3 regions of the Pseudomonas sp. BF-R-19 genome follow, and region 3 is predicted to be linked to each of the others. Evidence: predicted binding sites of a transcription regulator. Region 3 holds the regulator's gene; each other region holds the start of a gene.

Region 1 (4,280 bases), on a different contig from region 3:
GCAAACGTCGCAACCGGTATGACCACGGCCGTGCTTGGCCAACAGTTCTTCGAAGGTGATCACCCCTTCTACCCGCACCAGCGCATAAAGCTCCTGACGGGTGTAGGCGAAGTGTTCGCACAGGCTTTTATCGACACTGACGCCACGGGCAATCAACTCATGCTCGAAGACTTGCTTGAGCAGGCCCGCGCAACCGCCGCAGCCGGTGCAGGCCTTGGTCTGCGACTTGAGTTGGCCCAGGTCGGTGCAGCCGCCGTCGATGGCCGAACAAATGGAGCCCTTGGTGACGTTATGACATGAGCACACCGTGGCCGACTCGGGCAGCGCACCCGGGCCCAGGGTCGGCGCGCCTTCGGAGGACGGCAGAATCAGGCTGGCGGGTTCTGCCGGCAAGGCGATGCCGTTCTGCATGTATTGCAGCAAGGTGTCGTAATAGCTGTTGTCACCCACCAGCACTGCACCGAGGACGTGCTTGCCACTTGCATCCACCACCAGGCGCCGATAGCTGGCGCTGGTTTCGTCGATGAATTGATAGCTGCGCGCGCCCGGGGTGTTGCCGTGGGCGTCGCCGATGGAGCCGACATCCACCCCCAGCAGCTTGAGCTTGGTCGACATGTCGGCACCGGTGAACGGCTCGGCGACTTCGTTGCACAGACGGGCCGCGACGCTGCGTGCCATCTGGTAGCCCGGCGCGACCAGGCCGAACAGGCTGCCGTTCCATGAAGCGCATTCACCGATGGCGTAGATGTTCGGGTCGCAACTCAGGCACGTGTCGTCGATCACCACGCCACCGCGCGGACCGATCTCCAGCGCGCATTGACGAGCCAGCGCGTCTTGAGCGCGGATACCGGCGGAAAACACGATCAGGTCGGTTTCGAGGAATTCGTCATTGGCGAAGTTCATGCGATAGCGGTACTGCTCGCCCGCGCTGATCGATTGAGTGGCGCGGGACAGGTGTACACCGACGCCCAATCGTTCGATCTGCGCCTTGAGCGCCTGGCCACCGAGGTCATCGAGTTGTACCGGCATCAAGCGCGGCGCGAATTCCACCACGTGGGCTTCAAGGCCCAGGCTCTTCAACGCGTTCGCGGCCTCCAGACCCAGCAAGCCACCACCAACCACCACGCCGCGCCGGGCATTGGTCGCCGCAGCCCGAATGGCATCGAGGTCTTCCAGGGTGCGATAGACCAGGCGCGACTGACCTTCGGCGCCTTCGATTGGCGGAACAAACGGATAAGAACCGGTGGCCAGAACCAATTTGTCATACGTGACGCAACCTTGCGAAGTGACCACCTGGCGACGGACACGGTCGATTTCCAATACCGGCACACCCAGATGCAGCGTAACGCCGGGCGTCTGGTAAAGCGACGCATCGGACAGCGCCAGCGACTCGGCATCACGACCGGAGAAGTACTCGGAAAGGTGCACACGGTCATAGGCGCGCATCGGCTCCTCACTGAAGACGTGCAGCCGGTAATGGTCAAGCGCTCCCCGCTCGATCAGCTGTTCGACACAATGATGTCCGACCATGCCATTACCGATCACGATCAGCGTTTGCATCTTGTTCAACGTGGCAACATTGGAATTCATAGAAAGCACCCAGCCCCAGCCAATCACGGTTTTAAAAGCAAAAAAAACGCCTGAAACCTTTCGGTTCCAGGCGTCTTTGCCTGTTCTTTTGCGGTGTTGAAACCAGACGTCTATGCCTGATCCACCGATGCTGCCCACGACCTGTCCGGCCAATCGATCGTCGTTGACCGAGGGGGCTGTCCACACGAATGCTCTCCAGGTGGACCTGATGACAGCCTTGCAGCCTTTGTGCCAGTCAGCCACAGAGAGACTTCAACTATCTGGAAACACTGACTCTTGAGCCAGGGGGGATTGTCACGGCGACTGCCGTCCAGGCGCGTTTCGGTAAGTGTGAGCCGACTTCCAGGGAAGGTGAATGGTCAAGGGCAACCATTCGAGACGCTGGAGCGACCGCAGGCGAAAACGCTTTGCGGCGCTTCCGACTGGTGCGTTGTTACGCATGGCGCTTTATAAAAGTGCATGTACATCGGTGATGCCGAGCGCGTGGCGCAAGCGGGTTGCGTTCGTCATGCTGACTCCAATGTCGCGACACTTGCCATTCGGCGATAAACACCAGGAACGCGCCTACACTGAGATGAAGAACGATTGAGAGGACATGGAGCTCCACACATGCGCACTAGCGCCCTTGTGATACTCCTTATCAGCTATGCCGTGCTGATGGTGGTTTTTTTCAAGCTGAATGCTCGAAACAATCGACGCCGCAGAGAAAGTCTTTACGAAGCCTTTGAAACTACAATGCGAGAGCATGGGATCAAGTCTTTCGAGATTCTCAAGGAAAGTATTTATATCGGTAACAACTTTCGGCCATCAGAACTGTACCGGGTATTGCTAGACAATTCCGGGCGCTACTTTCTTTACTTGCACGCCAGCAACGCGCAGCCAATTTTAACGCCGCTGACCGAGGAGCGAGCGTTACAGGCTGCACAGGGTGAGATCGGAATTCAGGCATAGACCATCGCAACCGCCGCCACCAGGGACCATGCAGAGGTGGCGGGTGCCCGGCCCAGCGCCGGGCTTTTTGCTACCTGCTACGCTTTTCTTAGACACAGGAGAAGCGGCCATGCCCCTACCAGACGATCCTACCCCCGCCCTACTCAGCCGACTCAATCAGAACATCATGGCCTTGGGTTGCGCCATCGAAGAAATAGGCATCTGGATCAAACAACGCGGAGCCACGGAAGTGTCCGTAAGTATTGAGGATCATCTGGCCGTGATCACCGCAAATGCGGACTTCATAGCTGAAACCATTGCCGAACTGATTGCCAGGTGTGAGCCTGAAGAAGAGGAAGATCCCGAAGACTGAGCCCTCAGCATCGCCATGGTGGCAACTGTCGTCCGATGGGCGCCGCGTTCCCCCGAACCTCTTCATACCAACAGTCACCTCTGGGGAGAGTGTGTGTAACGCAACTGGCGAGGCGAACCAATAAAACCTAGGTCACCTTCAAACGTGCCTTACGCCCTCCATCAGAATTCCACAGTCCACCTACTAGCTTGCCGGCGAACGGCGAATAGTCACCGGCACCACTGCTTCTCACAAGGTATCCCGTCGTAGTCGCCGTCCATTTCCATTCCTGGGCAATTTTGCAGAAAGTTTTTAGCCTCTGCGCACGAGGTCATCTGCGAGCAATATTTGCGCCCATCGCATTTGACTGGAGCCGAGACAGGCTTCGGCGCAGTCACGACCGTAGCGGTGACTTGGGGACTCGATAGCCGAGCCTCAGCCCAGGACTGTAATTCAGGGGAAAGCTTCCAAGCCAACAGACCAACAACAAGCACAATCAAAATCAGTTTCATCTTGATCCATCCATGATGAGAGACCGTTTGTGTTCTCACGTTGCCTGCTTTCCAGCGTAACTCACTAATCCACATACAGCCTGCCGGTGGGAGGCGGCCAACTGCTACGCAGGTTGGAAGGAAGAAGAGATGCCAGGCTTTCGCGAAGTGCGAGCGCTGTCGCTGCCTTTGTACGAGAAAGCCGGAAAAGATGGGCAGAAAATCGCGGGGCATGCGAGCGAAGGCATGACCAAAAACTACCAACGAGACCACGAGGAAATCATCTGGTCAGAGGCGATTTCGGACCTGAATATCAGCGAAATCACCGGGTATTTTTGCGCAAGCCTGAAACGAGAAAGGGGATCAAGCCGCTAAGTGCTTGATCCCCCTTACGAAATATGGCGGGACGGAGTGATTCGAACACTCGACCCCTAGCACCCCATGCACGCAGGCCCCATGCAAGCCCCTTTGTAATGGCCGTTTTTACTGGCGCTCGCTGCAATCGAATGCCTACAAGAGCTTACAAGTGCGTGGGAAAGTCACGCAAAAGTCACGCACGCCTTATTGGCCCATCCCCGGCGTTCTGCCGACCGTCCCCCTATAAATTGTAGAGCTTATGTAACCGCTTTGTACCGCGTATGATACGCACGTGCCAGAAACAGGCCCAATATTAAGCATGGAACACAATCGACAATGACGTCTCTCGCCGAACCGACCAGCACGCTATTAACCCTAAACACCCACAGTACGAAATACCGGCCGGACATTGATGGCCTGCGCGCAATCGCCGTCCTGTCCGTGGTCGGCTTTCACGCCTTCCCGGAATGGGTGACTGGCGGCTTCATCGGCGTAGATATTTTCTTCGTGATTTCCGGGTATCTGATCACCACGATCCTGCTCGAAGGCCTGGCACGCGG
Region 2 (4,280 bases), on a different contig from region 3:
GCTGATATCGCGCTCGCGCAGGACCACATCCCCAGGCTCGACAATGGCGGCGCGGCGCAGTGGCCGGGCGCTGGTGACGACATCGCGAAACAGGCGGATTTGAGCGGGCACGAAGACTGTCCAGGGGGAAACGCCCTCGCAGCGGACCTTGACCGTAACCCGTCCCAATGGCTTGGGACTCTCAAGCGTTGCTGTCAATTCCCTGTCGCACATGGGCATGTGCATGCGCGGATCGAGCGGGTTGACCTGGATCTCGTAGCGACCTTCCGTTTGGCTGGTAGCCAGATAGTCTTCTACGGTGAATTCAAGAAAGCCCTGAGTGACGCCGATAAGCATGTCAGGCAAGGTAACCGCGTCAGCAAGGGCAGGGCTGCCAGCGTTGAACAGGCAAACAGCCGCCAGCACGCCGAGCAATTTTTGGCAGGGTGTGATCAGGCGTCGGAAAAATGTCGGTTCTGTGTTCATAACGATTAAAAAAGCAAGCGCCGTGCCGTTTAGTGATGAAGGCGCGTCGCAACAACACTTGGCGTTGGTGTAGGAGTCTGGGCATGGCGGGTGTAATGGATTCGGTAAACCAGCGCACGCAACTGGTGGGGCAGAATCGCCTTGAGCTGTTGTTGTTCCGTCTCGACGGCCAGCAACTGTACGGGATCAACGTGTTCAAGGTTCGGGAGGTGCTGCAATGCCCCAAACTGACGCTGATGCCCAAGTCCAGTCCTGTCGTGTGCGGCGTGGCGAACATTCGGGGGGCGACCATCCCGATCCTTGATCTGGCGATGGCGACTGGCTCCGGTGCGTTGAAGGACAAGCACAATCCGTTCGTGATCATCACGGAGTACAACACCAAGACCCAGGGTTTCCTGGTCCGCTCGGTGGAGCGCATCGTCAACATGAACTGGGAGGAGATCCATCCGCCGCCCAAGGGCACCGGGCGCGATCACTACCTGACGGCGGTGACGCGGGTCGATAACCAGCTGGTCGAAATCATCGACGTCGAGAAGGTGCTGGCGGAAGTGGCGCCGACACCGGAAGCGATTTCCGTGGGCGTGGTGGATGTCGAAACCCAGCACAAGGCGCTTTCGTTGCGCGTGCTGACGGTCGACGACTCATCGGTGGCGCGCAAGCAGGTCACGCGTTGCCTGCAAACGGTCGGCGTCGAAGTGGTGGCGTTGAATGACGGTCGGCAAGCGCTGGACTACCTGCGCAAACTGGTCGACGAGGGCAGGAAGCCGGAAGAAGAGTTCCTGATGATGATCTCCGACATCGAGATGCCGGAGATGGACGGGTACACCCTGACGGCGGAAATTCGCAACGACCCGCGCATGCAAAAGCTTCATATCATCCTGCACACTTCGTTGTCGGGGGTATTCAATCAGGCGATGGTCAAGAAGGTCGGTGCCGATGACTTCCTGGCCAAGTTCCGTCCTGATGACCTGGCATCCCGGGTAGTCGACCGGATCAAAGCAGCAGATATCAGCTAGGGGTTCGCACCCCTGGCAGTCAACACGATTTAAGAGGCGGCATCATTGTCTACGGGTAATTTGGATTTCGAACAGTTCCGGGTATTCCTGGAAAAAGCCTGTGGCATTTTGCTCGGTGAAAACAAGCAGTACCTGGTCTCCAGCCGTCTCAACAAACTGATGGAACAGCAAGGCATCAAGTCTTTGGGGGAGCTAGTTCAGCGTATGCAGACCCAGCCGCGCAGCGGTTTGCGCGAGCAGGTGGTGGATGCCATGACCACCAACGAAACCCTGTGGTTTCGTGACACCTACCCGTTTGAAGTCTTGAAGAACAAGGTACTGCCCGAGGCGATCAAGGCCAGTCCCGGCCAGCGCCTGCGCATCTGGTCGGCGGCGTGCTCGTCGGGCCAGGAGCCGTATTCGCTGTCGATGTCCATCGACGAGTTCGAGCGTGTCAACCTGGGCCACTTGAGGATGGGCGTGCAGATTGTTGCCACCGACCTGTCCGGTACCATGCTGAACAACTGCAAGACCGGCGAGTACGACAGCCTGGCCATCGGCCGCGGTTTGTCACCCGAGCGCCTGCAGCGTTATTTCGACCCGAAAGGGCCGGGGCGCTGGGCGATCAAGGCGCCGATCAAGAGCCGGGTGGAATTCCGTTCCTTCAACCTGCTGGACAGCTACGCGAGCCTCGGCAAGTTCGACATCGTGTTCTGCCGCAACGTGTTGATCTACTTCTCCGCCGAGGTGAAGAAGGACATCCTGTTGCGTATCCACAGCACGTTGAAGCCGGGCGGTTACCTGTTCCTCGGTGCTTCCGAAGCGTTGAACGGTTTGCCGGATCATTACCAGATGGTCCAGTGCAGCCCGGGGATCATTTACCAGGCGAAGTGATTCGCTGGTGTCATCAAAAAACGGGAGTCCTCTGGGGCTCCCGTTTTTTTGTCCGCAATATCTCCCCCACACACCACAAATCCCCCTGTGGGAGCGGGCTTGCTCGCGAAAGCGTCTTGTCAGTCAGTACTTGTTTTTCTGACACACCGCTTTCGCGAGCAAGCCCGCTCCCACAGTTGTTAGGTGGTGTTCTCGAAAGTGGATCAAGCGGCAGAAAAGCGGCATCCGGCGGAAAACCGTTGCCGCTTTTCTGGCATTGCCGCGTTGCCATGGCCGGCAAAGCCCCGGTTTCCGGGGTTTTTTGAATTGGCATGGGGCTTGCTAAGTTGATCCTACGAAAAATCAGGTCACCCGAAGGTTTCCCGACATGAGCATCAGCTTCGATAAAGCGCTCGGTATCCACGAACAAGCCCTGGGCTTCCGCGCCCAGCGTGCCGAAGTCCTGGCCAACAACATCACCAACGCCGATACCCCGAACTACAAGGCTCGGGACCTGGACTTCTCGAAAGTGCTCGCCGAGCAGAACGAGAAAACCAAAAGCGGCACCTTCGCCTTGAACATGACCAACAGCCGTCACATCGAAGCTGAAGGCCTGGGCAATGGCGACGAGTCGTTGCTGTATCGCACGCCGATGCAACCGTCGATCGACCAGAACACCGTGGACGCTCAGCTGGAACAGTCGAACTACGCGGAAAACGCGATCGGCTTCCAGGCCAGCTTCACCCTGCTCAACAGCAAATTCAAAGGGCTGGTGTCAGCCCTGCGCGGAGAGTAAGCCATGTCTCTATCCAGTGTTTTCAACATTGCCGGTAGCGGCATGAGTGCGCAGACCACGCGCCTGAACACCGTCGCTTCGAACATCGCCAACGCCGAGACGGTCTCGTCGAGCATCGACCAGACCTACCGCGCGCGCCACCCGGTATTCGCCACCATGTTCCAGGGCGGCCAGAGCGGCGGCAGCGACTCGTTGTTCCAGAGCCAGGATGCCGCCGGCCAAGGCGTGCAGGTGCTGGGTGTGGTCGAAGACCAGAGCAACCTCGAAGCGCGCTACGAGCCGAACCATCCGGCGGCCGATGCCAAGGGTTATGTCTACTACCCGAACGTCAACGTGGTGGAGGAAATGGCCGACATGATTTCCGCGAGCCGTTCGTTCCAGACCAACGCCGAAATGATGAACACCGCCAAAACCATGATGCAGAAGGTCCTGACCCTCGGTCAGTGATAAGGGGCGACTCAGATGAGTGTTACCGATTCCACCAGTGGTTTGAGCCTCAACGACATCCTGGCCAACTCCTCGATCAAGACCAACACCACGACTGACGGCCTCGTGTCGGCAACCGGCAGCGCCACGGGCAACCAGGCCCTGGGCAAGGATGCATTCCTGCAGTTGCTGGTGACCCAGCTGAAAAACCAGAACCCGCTGGAGCCCCAGGACAATGGCGCGTTCGTGGCCCAGTTGGCGCAGTTCAGCAGCCTGGAAGGCATCACCACGCTCAACAGCACCGTGAGCGGCCTGGCCAGCAACTACAACTCGTCCCAGGCCTTGCAGGCATCGTCACTGGTGGGCCGTTCGGTCATCGCGCCGGGCGACAAGGCCGTGGTCGATACCACCAAGAGCCTCAGCGGCACGGTGGTGGTTCCGTCTTCGGTGGCGTCCGCCACCCTGAAGATCACCGACGCCGACGGCAAGACCGTGCGCACCATCGACCTCGGTTCGCAGAAGGCCGGCAACGCCAGCTTCATCTGGGACGGCAAGAACGATGCGGGTGAGACGGTACCTGCGGGCACCTACACCTTCGGCGCCACGAGCACGATCGATGGCCAGTCCGTCGCGTTGATCACCAACCTGCCCGCCACCGTCAACAGCGTGACCATCAGCCAGACCGGCGGTGAGTTGATGCTCAATCTGGCCGGGCTGGGCAGCGT
Region 3 (4,280 bases):
GACGTCGGCGGGTTTCCGAGAAGCGCTTGAGCAGGGTTTCTTCGTCGGCGTCCAGGTACAGCACATCGCACTGGATGTGGCGGGCACGGACTTCCTCGAGCAGGTCGGGGAAGCGTGACAGGTGGCTGGGCAGGTTGCGGGCGTCAATGGAAACGGCGACCAGCGGCTGTAACAGCTCGGTATGAACCAAGGCGCGTTCGGCCAGCTCCGGCAGCAGGCCGGCAGGCAGGTTGTCGATACAGTAGTAGCCGTTGTCCTCAAGAACGTTGAGGGCGGTACTTTTACCTGAGCCGGAACGGCCACTGACGATGATCAAGCGCATGATTACTGACCGTTTTGCTCGTCCAGGACAACCTGATACAGGGCTTCGTTGCTTGCAGCACTACGCAGCTTTTCGCGAACTTCCTTGCGGTCGAGCATGCTGGCGATCTGTCGCAGCAGCTCAAGGTGCGCATCGGTGGCGGCTTCCGGGACCAGCAGCACGAACAGCAGGTCAACCGGCGCACCATCGATGGCGTCGAAATCGATAGGGGCGTCCAGGTGCATCAATGCACTGATGGGCGAAACACAGCCCTTGAGACGGCAATGTGGAATGGCGATGCCATTGCCAAACCCGGTGGAGCCGAGTTTTTCACGGGCAATCAGTGCCTCGAAGACATCTTGCATCTCCAGGGCCGGCACTTCGCGGGCGATCAGATTGGCAATTTGTTCGAGGGCTTTCTTTTTACTGCCTCCCGGCACGTTCACCAGGGAACGGCCGGGGGTCAGGATACTTTCAAGTCGGATCATGGGTAGGGAGTGTTAACGACCGGTTGCGCCCTGGAGGAGGCTCTGGGTCTTTTCCTTATGCTTTTTGAGTTGTTTATCCAGCTTGTCGGTGAGTGCGTCGATCGCGGCGTACATATCGGTATGTTCCGCGTTTGCGACCACTTCATTCCCGGGAATATGCAGCGTGGCTTCGATTTTCTGCTTCAGTTTTTCGACGGTCATCGTGACCTGCACATTAGTGATCTTGTCGAAATGTCGCTCCAATCGTTCGAGTTTTTCGCCGATGTAGGTGCGAAGAGGTTCGGTCACTTCCAGTTGGTGTCCACTGATGTTGACTTGCATACAGCTTCTCCTTCGTTGCCAGTGCATAAAGCGGTAGATCAGATGATCTACCACTGGAACGCTGTGGCGTGGCTCTACATCAACCGCTTGCGTTCGCTCGAAGGCGCGATCCCGAGGGATTCGCGGTACTTGGCGACGGTGCGGCGAGCCACCTGAATGCCTTGTGCCTCCAGTAAACCAGCGATCTTGCTGTCACTCAACGGCTTTTTCTGATTTTCCGCGGCAACCAGTTTTTTGATGATCGCCCGGATCGCCGTGGACGAGCATTCGCCGCCTTCGGAGGTGCTTACGTGACTGGAGAAAAAGTACTTCAGTTCATAAATGCCCCGGGGGGTGTGCATGAACTTCTGGGTGGTCACCCGTGAAATCGTCGATTCATGCATGCCGACCGCTTCGGCGATGTCATGCAGGACCAGCGGCTTCATGGCTTCGTCGCCGTACTCCAGAAAGCCGCGTTGATGCTCGACGATCTGGGTGGCAACCTTCATCAGGGTTTCATTGCGGCTTTGCAGGCTCTTGATGAACCAGCGGGCCTCCTGCAACTGGTTGCGCATGAAAGTGTTGTCGGCGCTGGTGTCGGCGCGGCGGACGAAACCGGCGTACTGGGCGTTGACCCGCAGACGTGGCACCGACTCCTGATTGAGCTCCACCAGCCAGCGCTCGTTGTCCTTGCGCACGATAACGTCAGGAACGACGTACTCGGCTTCGGCGGACTCGATCTGCGAGCCCGGGCGTGGGTTGAGGCTCTGGACCAGTTCGATGACCTGGCGCAGTTCATCTTCCTTGAGCTTCATGCGGCGCATCAACTGGCTGTAGTCGCGGCTGCCAAGCAGATCGATGTAATCGGTGACCAGGCGCTTGGCCTCGGTCAGCCAAGGTGTCTTGGCAGGCAACTGACGCAATTGCAGCAACAGGCATTCACCCAGGTTGCGGGCGCCGATGCCGGCGGGCTCGAACTGCTGGATGCGGTGCAGGACGGCTTCGATTTCGTCCAGTTCGATGTCCAGTTCCGGGTCGAAGGCTTCGAGGATTTCCTCGAGGGTTTCGTCCAGGTAACCCTGATTGTTGATGCAGTCGATCAGGGTCACGGCAATCAGGCGATCGGTGTCGGACATCGGGGCCAGGTTCAGTTGCCATAGCAAGTGGCTCTGCAGGCTTTCGCCGGCCGAGGTGCGGGTGGTGAAGTCCCACTCGTCGTCGTCATTGCTGGGCAGGCTGCTGGCGCTGGTCTGGTAAACGTCCTCCCACGCGGTGTCGACGGGGAGTTCGTTAGGGATGCGCTCGTTCCAGTCGCCTTCATCGAGGTTATCAACCGTCGGGGCGCTTTCCTGGTAGGAGGGTTCCTGGGTGTCAGTGTTGGGCTTTTGTTCGGCGTTGTCGGCCAAGGGGTCGGAATTATCGAAGTCGTCGCCTTCTTCCTGGCGTTCGAGCATCGGATTGGACTCCAGGGCCTCCTGGATTTCCTGTTGCAGGTCCAGGGTCGACAATTGGAGCAGGCGGATGGCCTGTTGCAGCTGCGGTGTCATCGTCAGCTGCTGGCCCATTCTCAAGACTAGCGATGGTTTCATGGCAGGGGCTTAACACCTTATTCGCCGGCGCACATGCGCCATCCACTACAGGGCGCCGGGGCGCCAAACATAAGCAAATTATATGCCTGAAACTGAAGGGTTTGCCTAGAGCGCTGTAACAATAAAAGCTGCAAAGTTTTGTTGACAGGTTGCTCCGGCTGGCTCCTGAACATCTTTGAAGCGTCGGGTTTGCCTGGAGCGCTGTAACAATAAAAAAGAGTTGATTTTTTATCGAGACAAGCGCTCGTCGACTGCTCTGGCATCTCGGTGTCTTACAGGCGGAATTCGTGGCCCAGGTACACTTCCTTCACCAGGTCGTTGGCCAGGATGGTTTCAGCGTCGCCTTCAGCGATCAGTTGACCGTCATTGACGATATAGGCGGTTTCACAGATATCCAGGGTTTCACGAACGTTGTGGTCCGTGATCAGCACGCCAATGCCTTTGGCCTTGAGGTGGTGAATGATCTGCTTGATGTCGCCGACCGAAATCGGGTCCACGCCGGCGAAGGGTTCGTCGAGGAGGATGAATTTCGGGTTGGTGGCCAGGGCGCGGGCGATCTCCACACGACGGCGCTCACCACCGGACAGGCTCATGCCGAGGTTGTCGCGGATGTGGCTGATGTGAAATTCCTGCAGCAGGCTTTCCAGCTCTTTGCGACGACCGGCCTTGTCGAGTTCCTTGCGGGTCTCGAGGATGGCCATGATGTTGTCGGCCACCGACAGTTTGCGAAAGATCGATGCTTCCTGCGGCAAGTAGCCGATACCGGCCTTTGCGCGGCCATGCATCGGCTGGTGGCTGACGTCCAGGTCATCGATCAGGACGCGGCCCTGGTCGGCCTGTACCAGGCCGACAATCATGTAGAAGCAGGTGGTCTTGCCGGCGCCGTTCGGGCCAAGCAGGCCGACAATCTGACCGCTGTCGATGGACAGGCTGACGTCGCGCACGACCTGGCGGCTCTTGTAGCTCTTGGCCAGATGCTGAGCTTTCAGAGTTGCCATTACTGGGCCTTTTTCTCGTCGGTTTTCTTCTTCGGCTGGATCACCATGTCGATACGCGGGCGCGCCTCGGTGACCTTGCTGCCTGTGGCGCGACCGGCGCTGGCGAGCTTCTTGTCCGTGTCGTAGACAATTTTCTCGCCTTGGGTGACGTTGTTGTCCTTGTCGACAACTTTGGCCTTGTCGATCAGTACGACGCGATTTTGCGCGGCGTGATACTGGATCGTCACGCCCCAGCCCTGAACAGGCTTGGTATCGCCAGCTGTTTGCAATTGCTCGAAGTACGCCAGGTTGCCCACCGAGGTCACTACGTCGATGTCGCCAGCCGGGGTGCGGGTAATGGTAACGGTGTTGCCTGTCACCTTCATCGAGCCTTGAGTGATGATCACGTCACCCTTATAGGTAGCAATACCTTGCTTGTCGTCCAGTTGGGCATCGTCGGCCTGAATGCGGATAGGCTGCTGTTGATCTTCCGGCAGAGCCCAGGCGCTCACGCTTCCCAGTGCTGCGCCCAGACTGAGCAAAATCGGGAGGGTTTTAACGAGCCTCATACTGTCCTCTTACGTTCGATAGCAGGTGTATCCTGCTTTCTTTCAAATACGCCTTC

What was found. Region 3 encodes sigma-54, which starts transcription at its own class of promoters, with help from an activator protein. Its sites were predicted from a motif close to ANTGGCATNNANNTTGCTNT; they were not measured.
Region 1: a site for sigma-54 is predicted at 1,625-1,644, ahead of nirB (nitrite reductase large subunit NirB). Genes of this name have one in related genera too.
Region 2: a site for sigma-54 is predicted at 2,660-2,679, ahead of flgB (flagellar basal body rod protein FlgB). Genes of this name have one in related genera too.

The regions. Positions count from the first base shown of each region.
Region 1 is NZ_JAHBDN010000092.1:193,902-198,181, reverse strand. It holds gene nirB (nitrite reductase large subunit NirB) at 1-1,590, opposite strand, end outside; gene KGB28_RS26670 (hypothetical protein) at 1,946-2,179, shown strand; gene KGB28_RS26665 (hypothetical protein) at 2,200-2,541, shown strand; gene KGB28_RS26660 (hypothetical protein) at 2,651-2,893, shown strand; gene KGB28_RS26655 (excalibur calcium-binding domain-containing protein) at 3,103-3,384, opposite strand; partial or broken gene KGB28_RS26650 (hypothetical protein) at 3,475-3,738, shown strand; gene KGB28_RS26645 (acyltransferase family protein) at 4,057-4,280, shown strand, end outside.
Region 2 is NZ_JAHBDN010000059.1:247,503-251,782, reverse strand. It holds gene flgA (flagellar basal body P-ring formation chaperone FlgA) at 1-465, opposite strand, end outside; gene KGB28_RS17345 (chemotaxis protein CheV) at 549-1,481, shown strand; gene cheR (protein-glutamate O-methyltransferase CheR) at 1,527-2,354, shown strand; gene flgB (flagellar basal body rod protein FlgB) at 2,722-3,129, shown strand; gene flgC (flagellar basal body rod protein FlgC) at 3,133-3,576, shown strand; gene flgD (flagellar hook assembly protein FlgD) at 3,592-4,280, shown strand, end outside.
Region 3 is NZ_JAHBDN010000081.1:91,665-95,944, reverse strand. It holds gene rapZ (RNase adapter RapZ) at 1-322, opposite strand, end outside; gene ptsN (PTS IIA-like nitrogen regulatory protein PtsN) at 325-789, opposite strand; gene hpf (ribosome hibernation-promoting factor, HPF/YfiA family) at 802-1,110, opposite strand; gene KGB28_RS23495 (RNA polymerase factor sigma-54) at 1,185-2,678, opposite strand; gene lptB (LPS export ABC transporter ATP-binding protein) at 2,951-3,676, opposite strand; gene lptA (lipopolysaccharide transport periplasmic protein LptA) at 3,676-4,224, opposite strand; gene lptC (LPS export ABC transporter periplasmic protein LptC) at 4,211-4,280, opposite strand, start outside.